3 regions of the Vibrio sp. 1401 genome follow, and region 2 is predicted to be linked to each of the others. Evidence: predicted binding sites of a transcription regulator. Region 2 holds the regulator's gene; each other region holds the start of a gene.
The links. The regulator CRP, encoded in region 2, controls carbon source genes, mostly activating them, when cyclic AMP is high. The targets are predictions, from matches to a motif close to TGTGANNNNNNTCACA.
Positions count from the first base shown of each region.

Region 1 (3,283 bases), on a different contig from region 2:
TGAACGTGAAGTTGAAGCGACTGAAGAGAAGTTCTCTGGTTTCGTATTTAAGATCCAAGCGAACATGGACCCAAAACACCGCGACCGTATCGCATTCATGCGTATTGTATCTGGCACTTACACGCAAGGTATGAAGATGAACCACGTTCGTCTTGGCAAGCAAGTGAGTATCTCTGATGCAGTAACCTTTATGGCTGGTGACCGTGCACGTGCAGAACACGCTTACGCCGGAGACATCATTGGTCTACACAACCACGGCACTATTCAGATTGGTGATACCTTTACGCAAGGTGAATCACTGAAGTTCTCTGGTATTCCGAACTTCGCTCCGGAACTATTCCGTCGTATTCGCCTGAAAGATCCACTAAAGCAGAAGCAGCTTCTCAAAGGTTTGGTTCAGCTATCAGAAGAAGGTGCGGTACAGGTATTCCGTCCTCTACAGAACAACGATCTGATCGTTGGTGCCGTTGGTGTACTTCAGTTTGATGTTGTTGTGGCTCGTTTGAAGTCTGAGTATAACGTTGAAGCGATTTATGAAGGCATTAACGTTGCAACTGCGCGTTGGGTTGAGTGTGGTGATGCGAAGAAACTGGATGAGTTCCAACGCAAGAATCAAGCGAACTTAGCATTGGATGGGGGTGATAACCTAACGTATATCGCTCCAACAATGGTTAACTTAAACTTAGCGAAAGAGCGTTTCCCTGACGTTGATTTCCGTGCGACGCGCGAGCACTAATTTGTGCGGTTAGGGTAAGCCTTAACGCAAACTAGATTTTAAAACGCCCTTGGCTATAAACTTAGCCAAGGGCGTTTTTATATAAGGATAAGATATGAACTGGTTTAAACGTGGGCTAAAGCGTTACGACAATTGGTGTAAAGAAATGGGGTTAACCCCCGACCAGAAACGCAGTTGCGTCCCATATCGAAAAGACCCTGCCCATCAAACTAAAGAGAAGAGTGAAGCCCAACCATCCTCTGATTTTCTGCCCGCAGATACAGATAAAAAGCGTCAAGATGAAGCTCTTTGATACGCACTGCCACTTTGATTTTGATGTGTTTCAAGATGACTTTGCGCATCAACTTGAGCTTGCTCAAACGCAAGGCGTCGCAAGAATTTTGATTCCTTCCGTCGGTCCGCAAAATTGGGCTCGTATTCAAACTTTGGCAGAGCAACATGCCAATTTGTATTATGCTCTCGGCTTTCATCCGTATTTTCTTGAAGATAACGTTGAGCAGCACCTTACAGAGCTAGAAGGCTATCTAAATCAAAAAGGGCAGCAGTGCGTGGCAATAGGAGAGTGTGGTTTAGATTTTGCCATTGATGTTGATCCACAGTTGCAAGAAAAGATACTTGAAGTTCAATTTGAGCTGGCTAGACGCTTCGAACTCCCAGTTATTTTACATAGCCGAAAAGCGCACAATCGCCTCATTCAAATGGTGAAAGCGGCGAATCTCCCTAGAGGTGGTGTGCTACACGCTTTTTCTGGGAGTTATCAGCAAGCCATGGAGTGGGTCAAATTAGGTTTTTTTATCGGTGTAGGAGGAACGATTACCTACCCAAGAGCCAAGAAAACACGCGACGCAATTCAAAAATTACCACTCGAAAACCTAGTAATCGAAACAGACGCACCAGATATGCCTATACTTGGATATCAAGGGGAGTCAAATCACCCAGCCAAACTCATTCACGTCTTTAATGAGCTCGTAGAGTTGCATAACGGCCGAAAGCAATCGATTGCCTCTCAACTGTGGAAAAATAGCAATTTTGCTTTCTCGATATGTGAATAAAATCTAAAGATGTGGTTTGAAATCGAAAACGTTTTCCTGCTTATTGTGAATTAACTCACAAAGCTGGTTGAATCAATCATGAATCTTATAGGAAAGTGTGAGGCTGGCATTACTTTAATTGATTCTGCATGAGTATAATTGCCCCCGCTTTATAGCTCCATTTTGTAACACGCCAATAAATAACTTATAAGGAAGTCATAAACTATGAGCCTGTTTATGAGCCTAATCGGTATGGTAGTGCTTCTTGCGATTGCAGTGGCATTTTCTAACAACCGAAAAGCTATCAACTTTAGAACTGTGGGTGGCGCATTCGCTATCCAATTCGCATTAGGTGCATTTGTTCTGTATGTACCTTGGGGCCGTGATCTACTAAACGGTTTCTCTTCAGGTGTTTCTAACGTTATCAACTACGGTAACGATGGTTCATCATTCCTGTTCGGTGGTCTTGTTTCTGACAAGATGTTCGAAGTATTCGGCGGCGGCGGTTTCATCTTCGCATTCCGTGTTCTTCCTACACTGATCTTCTTCTCTGCACTGATTTCAGTTCTTTACTACATTGGCGTTATGCAATGGGTTATCAAGATTCTTGGTGGCGCACTACAAAAAGCGCTAGGCACTTCTCGTGCGGAATCAATGTCAGCTGCAGCTAACATTTTCGTAGGTCAAACTGAGGCACCTCTAGTTGTTCGCCCATTCGTTCCAAAAATGACTCAATCAGAGCTATTCGCGGTAATGTGTGGTGGTCTAGCTTCTGTTGCTGGTGGTGTACTAGCAGGTTACGCATCTATGGGTGTTCCACTAGAGTACCTAGTTGCGGCATCATTCATGGCAGCACCAGGTGGTCTACTGTTCGCTAAAATCCTTCACCCAGAGACTGACCAGCCTCACGAAAGTATCGAAGAAGCGATGGACGGCGGTGACGACAAACCAGTTAACGTAATCGACGCAGCTGCGGGCGGTGCGGCTTCTGGTCTACAACTTGCGCTTAACGTAGGTGCAATGCTAATCGCATTCGTTGGTCTAATCGCGCTAATCAACGGTATGCTAGGTGGCATCGGTGGTTGGTTCGGCATGCCAGAACTAACACTAGAGCTAATCCTAGGTTACGCGTTCTCTCCACTAGCATTCCTAATCGGTGTTCCATGGGCAGAAGCTGTAACAGCTGGTTCATTCATCGGTCAGAAAATCGTAGTGAACGAATTCGTTGCTTACTTGAACTTCACACCATATCTAGGTGAAAACGCTCAAGTAATCGCGGCAACTGGTGAAGTAATGTCTGAGAAGACAACAGCTATCATCTCATTCGCACTATGTGGTTTCGCGAACCTTTCTTCTATCGCGATTCTACTTGGTGGTCTAGGTAGCCTTGCACCAAACCGTCGTAGTGACATCGCTCGCATGGGTGTTAAAGCAGTTCTTGCAGGTACGTTGTCTAACCTTATGGCAGCGACAATTGCAGGCTTCTGCTTAAGCCTTGCAGCACTATAATTAGAAT
Region 1 covers NZ_JAWOWF010000024.1:55,921-59,203, reverse strand. Annotated here, with positions in the region: gene prfC (peptide chain release factor 3) at 1-736, shown strand, start outside; gene R7Z77_RS13700 (DUF5363 family protein) at 831-1,028, shown strand; gene R7Z77_RS13695 (TatD family hydrolase) at 1,015-1,788, shown strand; gene R7Z77_RS13690 (NupC/NupG family nucleoside CNT transporter) at 1,993-3,276, shown strand.
Region 1: the regulator CRP is predicted to act here: its motif matches at 1,833-1,848, upstream of R7Z77_RS13690 (NupC/NupG family nucleoside CNT transporter).

Region 2 (3,283 bases):
CTATAAGTTTTAATAATAGAGTCGCAACTATGCATTGCGGCTCACCTTGCCGGCGCATCATTTAGGTATGGGTTGTAGTGATCGTTGGCAGAACACGAAAAGTGAGCAAAGACTCGGAAAAGCGTGTTGACTGACTGGCATTTACCGTCACAGGTTGATGGTTGCTCGTTCATTATTCTGGACAACTTTTGTTGTGAACGAGCAGCCAACTTCCGCTTACCTTTAAACTCTACATCTCGTAACAAGGAGTCGTTATGACGCCCGATGTGTTATTTGAATCGCTATGGCAAGATTACATTCAACGTCTTTGCCCTTCGGCTGCTAAAGTGCATCAGCTGCTTCAAGAAGATGAGCCTCTGATTAATGATCATATAGCTTTACGTACCTTCAATATCGCGCCTCTTGGTATTGAAACTCTAGCTAAGCCATTTGTAGCTATTGGTTACAAGGCGTGTGGTGATTACATTTTCGAAAGCAAAAAGCTGGTTGCTAAGCACTATGAGCACCCAGATCCGAAGCAACCTAAAGTATTTATTAGTGAGCTAAAAGTTGAAGAGTGCTCGCCTGAGCTACAAGAGATTGTGAAAAATTTGGTGGCACAAATCGATGCTGACAAGCTGAAAGATAGCGCATTCTTACATGGTGGACGCTTGTGGGATTTAAGCTTTGCTGATTACCAAACGTTGGCTAAAGAAAGTGAGTACGCATCTTGGCTTGCGGCGCATGGTTACGGAGCAAACCACTTCACGGTGAGCGTTAACCAGCTCAATGAATATGAAGAAGTGAAGCAGGTAAACGATCATCTGCGTACCGCTGGGTTTACCATTAATGAAAATGGTGGTGAAGTGAAGGGCACTCCTGAGGTGTTGCTAGAGCAGTCATCGACCATGGCAGATAAAGTAGCGGTTCGTTTTAGCGAAGGCACTGAAATTATCCCTGGCGGGTTTTATGAATTTGCTAAGCGCTATCCGATGGAAAATGGTGATTTGTACCCAGGTTTCGTGGCCGCTTCAGCTGACAAAATCTTTGAAAGTACGAATGGCTAAGTTTTAGGGTTAACCTGTTAAGCTTACTCATTAGTGTTCGCTGCACCCTATCTCATTTGGTCATGAGTAAATAAAAAGCCACCAATGTTGCCATTGGTGGCTTTTATAATTTTGTTCGTGTCACTCTAGTTCGAGATTAACGAGTACCGTAAACCACGATGGTTTTACCGTGAGCAGAGATTAGGTTCTGCTCTTCTAGCATCTTCAAGATACGACCTACTGTCTCACGAGAACAGCCAACAATTTGACCGATTTCTTGACGAGTGATCTTGATTTGCATGCCGTCTGGGTGAGTCATTGCGTCTGGTTGTTTTGCAAGGTTCAGAAGCGTCTGAGCGATACGACCAGTTACGTCTAGGAACGCCAGGTCACCCACTTTTTGGCTAGTTACTTGAAGACGACGAGCCATCTGCGCAGAAAGACGCATTAGGATGTCTGGGTTTACTTGGATAAGCTGACGGAACTTCTTGAAAGAAATTTCAGCAACTTCACAAGGAGATTTAGCACGAACCCAAGCTGTGCGCTCTTGGTCTTCCTCGAATAGACCAAGTTCACCAATAAAGTCTCCTTGGTTTAGGTAAGAAAGGATCATCTCCTTACCTTCTTCGTCTTTGATAAGAACCGCAACAGAACCTTTAACGATGTAGTACAAAGTTTCTGCCTTTTCGCCCGCGTGAATTAGCGTGCTCTTTGAAGGGTACTTATGAATATGACAGTGTGAAAGAAACCACTCTAATGTTGGGTCGGTTTGAGGTTTACCTAGAACCATAATATCTCACTTCCTCTGCAGGGTACGCTTGCGCTATCCATATTTTAGCTAAGCCTGAATTAGGCCTACTAGAATAAGAGCACTTTTTATATGCTGCAAGCTCTCTTGTGTTTCGGTAAGAAATAGTATCCTTTTTCGAAAACGATTTCTTGATTTTAATCGTGCCATGATTGAGATTTTGTAAGCAAAACTGTGCACATGATCACGGTATGAAAAGTAAACATCTTCGCAGGCAGGTTTTTAGCCAATTTTCCCTGTTTCGATGAGCTGTTGTAGGATAGGCCGAACTATGAGCTCCATTGCAAAGCTCATCTTACCGCCGGGTACGACAATCGTGTTGTGGCGTGACATGAATGAGCCATCAATCATGGCCAGCAGATATGGGAAGTCGACATTCTTGATACCGCGTAGGCGAATCACCACAAAACTCTCATCCAAACTAGGGATGCCTTTTGCATTAAGTGGGTTGGAAGTATCAACGGTCGGTACGCGCTGGAAGTTGATGTGAGTACGAGAAAACTGCGGAGTGATATAGTTGAGGTAATCGTCCATGGATCGCACGATTGAGTCCATTACCGCTTCACGCGAATGGCCGCGATCGCGAGTGTCACGTACGAATTTTTGGATCCACTCTAAGTTCACAATCGGCACCATGCCAATTAAGAAATCCACATGTTGAGCAACATTAACATCGCCATCGACCACGCCACCATGTAACCCTTCATAAAACAGCACGTCGCTGTTTTCGGGTAAGTCTTGCCACGGTGTAAACGTGCCTGGCATTTGATTGTAGGGAACCGCTTCGTCAAACGTGTGCAGATAACGGCGCACGCTGCCAGTGCCGTCATGCCCGAACTTACGGAAAAACTCTTCTAATCCCGGGAAGTCATTAGCTTGTGGGCCAAAGTAGCTAATGTGTCGACCTTGCTCGCGGGCTTTGCGGATTTCGATGTCCATCTCTGGGCGAGTAAAGCGATGGAAGCTATCGCCTTCAACCCATGCGGGTTTAACGTTCATCATATTGAACATTTTACGGAAGGCTTCAGATGTAGTGGTCGTGCCGGCACCGGACGAACCAGTAACCGCAATAATTGGGTGTTTAGCTGACATGACAAACCTTGTCGAAAATTACTTACCTGTAATGTGCAGTAGAGTTACTACTGCACGGTCGATATCCCACTATAGCACGTAACAATACCTTGTCATCGAGTGGGATACGGTAAAATGTGAAGGGTCTAAAATTTTGTTTTATGTTGAATATCGACGGTTTCGTGTAGCTCAGAGAACACGATAACCGCTTCACCTTTTTCCAATTGAGCTTTGACTTGATCAATTTTGTCTTGCAAAGAAACCTCGACGGTTCCGTAATCCGTTCCTTCGCGTAAGACGAATTCACGAATTAAGTTTTCCAATGTTTCCGGCGCAATGTCTTGCCATGGAATGATCATAAATACCTCTAACTTTTATG
Region 2 covers NZ_JAWOWF010000041.1:29,937-33,219, forward strand. Annotated here, with positions in the region: gene astD (succinylglutamate-semialdehyde dehydrogenase) at 1-6, shown strand, start outside; gene R7Z77_RS18255 (DUF1338 domain-containing protein) at 255-1,046, shown strand; gene crp (cAMP-activated global transcriptional regulator CRP) at 1,183-1,815, opposite strand; gene R7Z77_RS18265 (phosphoribulokinase) at 2,056-2,925, opposite strand; gene R7Z77_RS18270 (YheU family protein) at 3,051-3,263, opposite strand.

Region 3 (3,283 bases), on a different contig from region 2:
AGACGGTGAAGACCCGATACATTTTGGCTCTCTAGACTTAGTAAAAGAAGAACTATTGAGGTTAGGGGTCGATAAAGCGTATTTAAGGCTGCGCAATGCGTATGACGAATGTGGCACTGAAGAGGCAGCCTCATACTGCGATATTGAGTTATCGCTCGTGACGCACTAAATAGCTGATATAGTTTTATTCTGGTTGAGTGTTAATGTAGTGCTTGAGTAAGATCTGTTCAGTAAACTGTGTTCTAAGGTAAAAGCCTCGGGGCAGAGTTTTCATCGGCTTACCATTTGAGTTATATGCTTCGGTGAGCGCTTTTGCATTTGCGGCTTTAGGGCGAAGATGCAGCGCTTCTCCGTGTCTGGCGGAAATTTGATCAAATCTTCCCAAGACGATCATCTCCATTAACTCTTCCCAGTCATTTCGCAAAATCCGTTCTTCTTCTTCATCTGGTGACCAAATGAGTGGACTGCCCACACGTCTTTCAGCGAGTGGGATTTCTCGTTCTCCTTCTACGGGTACCCAAAGCACACGAGATAGCTTGTTTCGAACATGACTTGTTTCCCATGTAAGACCATGAACACCAGTGAGGGGGGCCACAGAAACAAAGGTTGTTTCTAAAGGTTTGCCAGAGTAACTGATCGGAATACTTTTCAACTCGATCCCTAGTTTTGCGAAATCTTGTTGAGGTTTACTGCCAGCTGGAGCGCCCAAGTGCCATTCGAGTAATTGACCCACCCAACCTTTATCACGTTTTAAGTTTTCAGGAACAATCATATTCGCCTCGGCGGCCAACTCAGCAAAACTGAGTCCTGCCATATCATGCGCTCGTTCCAATAGCTCTGCTTCTGTTTGTGGTTCTGGTTTCATAGTTACAAGGTGGTATTACAAAAAATATAGTTTATCAAACTCCGACCAAATCTACTGTTTAAGATTTCACCGAGGCGGTGTAAGAACGATCAATTCATAACTTATCCACAGGTGGAGGAGATATAGATAAGATCCTGACGAGGTCTGTATGAATAAACAGGGGTTAAAATGCATTTTTGGGGTTGATTTTGTTGTAATCATCTAAACGAATAGCAGGTAAGTGTGGATAAATAGCCTGTTGGTGGATCTTTGACCGATCTGAGTTTGGTGAAAAGATCATCAAGAAATTGAAGATCGAATTATCGTTGTTTTTAAAAATAAATACTTTTTTATCAATGTATTATGTTTGTTTTTTTTGTTTATTCATTTGTTTTTCATTTGATGGGATTGAACTGAATTACTCATTTGAATTGAATTCTTCACAAAGTTATTCACAGAAAAGGTGAATAAATGTGGGCAATGTCTCACTCTTGTGTTGATAAGGTATGGTTTGATTAAAAGATATCCAAAAATGCTGAAAAGGTAATAAATCTTGCTCATATCACATCAGTAAGTTTGCTAGTAATGGGGATATGTGGAAAAATCACGGTAATAAAAAATTTATTCATAGAGGTTAGCCAGTGATAGATGGCGATGGTTACCGACTTAATGTTGGTATTGTGATATGTAATAACCATGGTCAGGTCTTCTGGGCTAAACGATACGGGCAACACTCATGGCAATTTCCACAAGGTGGGATTGACGAAGGTGAAACCCCTGAACAAGCCATGTTCAGGGAGTTATACGAAGAAGTCGGTTTAACGAAAAAAGACGTTAAGATCATTGCAACAAGTCGTCATTGGTTAAGATATAAGCTACCAAAGCGATTGGTGCGTTGGGACTCCAAGCCTGTTTGTATCGGCCAAAAACAGAAATGGTTTCTGCTGAGATTAGAATGCGATGAGTCTCGCATTAATATGCAACGCGGAAAATCCCCTGAATTTGATGGTTGGCGCTGGGTAAGTTACTGGTATCCAGTTAGGCAAGTTGTTTCTTTCAAGCGAGATGTTTATCGACGAGCGATGAAAGAATTTGCATCCTTAGCCATGCCTTTTCGAGAGAGAAAAGCGAAAGGGAAAAGAAAAAAGCAACGTAGAGGATAATCATGCTCAGTCAGCTAAGGGAAATAGTTGAGAAAGTCTCCAGGGTCGATGATGTGCATCTGGCACTCGATATATTGGTGAAAGAGACTTGTGCTGCCCTTAGTACTGAGTGCTGTACTATCTATCTTGCTAATGAAGAAATGCAGCGCCTTGAGTTAATGGCAACTCAAGGCCTTATTTTTGAAGGTGATAGTATTCATATCAACTTCAATGAAGGCTTGGTTGGGTTGGTAAAACGAAGCGCTGAACCCCTTAACCTTGCCGAAGCCTCAAAACACCCCGAGTTCAAATTCTTTCCTCAACTCGGCGAACAGATTTACCACTCTTTTTTAGCTACTCCAATCATTCATCGTAAACAAGTTTTAGGTGTGTTGGTGATCCAACAAAAAACACCGCGCTTGTTTAGTGAAATGGAAGAATCGTTTCTTGTTACTTTATCCGCTCAGTTAGCGGTGCTCATTGCACATGCGCAGAGTCTTGGGCATTGGCAGTTAGCATCTAAACCCACGGTATTAAAAGGTTTGCCTGCGTCTACTGGTGTCGCGATTGGAGAGTTTTGGTTCGACAATACCCAGCCGAGTTTATCGGATGTTTTCCCTTCGTCCACGTTAGATAAGGAACGCGAGCACGAGACATTACTGGTGGCCATAGAGCGAGCGTTAAATGACTTTCGCCGTATGCGGAAAAAGCTGGACAGTGAAATCAACAAAGATGCGCTTGCGATCTTCGATCTGTTTACTCACTTACTGAATGATCCGATGCTTCGCGGTGATTTGAAGAAGCAGATTGAAAAAGGAGATAGGGCAGACTGGGCGTTACGCCAAGTTGTAGAGTCATACTCGAATCGATTTGCCAGAATGTCGGATGTATACATGCGTGAAAGAGCGCAAGATATCCGAGAGTTAGGGCAAAGGCTGCTCTATTTTCTACACAACAGCGAGCAAGAAAATTCTGCAATTGATCGTCCCATTATTTTGGTGGCGAATGAACTCACTGCCACCTTGCTCGCTTCTGTACCTAAAGAGTTTTTGTTAGCTGTCGTATCATTAGAGGGAGGCGCTAACTCTCACGCTGCCATTTTATCTCGAGCTCTTGGGGTCCCTGCAGTCATGGGCGCCAACATTAATCCGGATGTGGTGAATGGCAAACTCGGGATAGTCGACGGCTATACGGGTGAGATCTTCTTAGAGCCAAACCGCCAGTTGTTGCGAGAGTATCGCAGCTTAGTAAGCGAAGAGTCTGAACTGTTTGCCATGGTAAACAAGGACCTCGCACT
Region 3 covers NZ_JAWOWF010000005.1:135,015-138,297, forward strand. Annotated here, with positions in the region: gene R7Z77_RS04675 (DUF6482 family protein) at 1-169, shown strand, start outside; gene mutH (DNA mismatch repair endonuclease MutH) at 185-865, opposite strand; gene rppH (RNA pyrophosphohydrolase) at 1,486-2,007, shown strand; gene ptsP (phosphoenolpyruvate--protein phosphotransferase) at 2,010-3,283, shown strand, end outside.
Region 3: the regulator CRP is predicted to act here: its motif matches at 1,317-1,332, upstream of rppH (RNA pyrophosphohydrolase).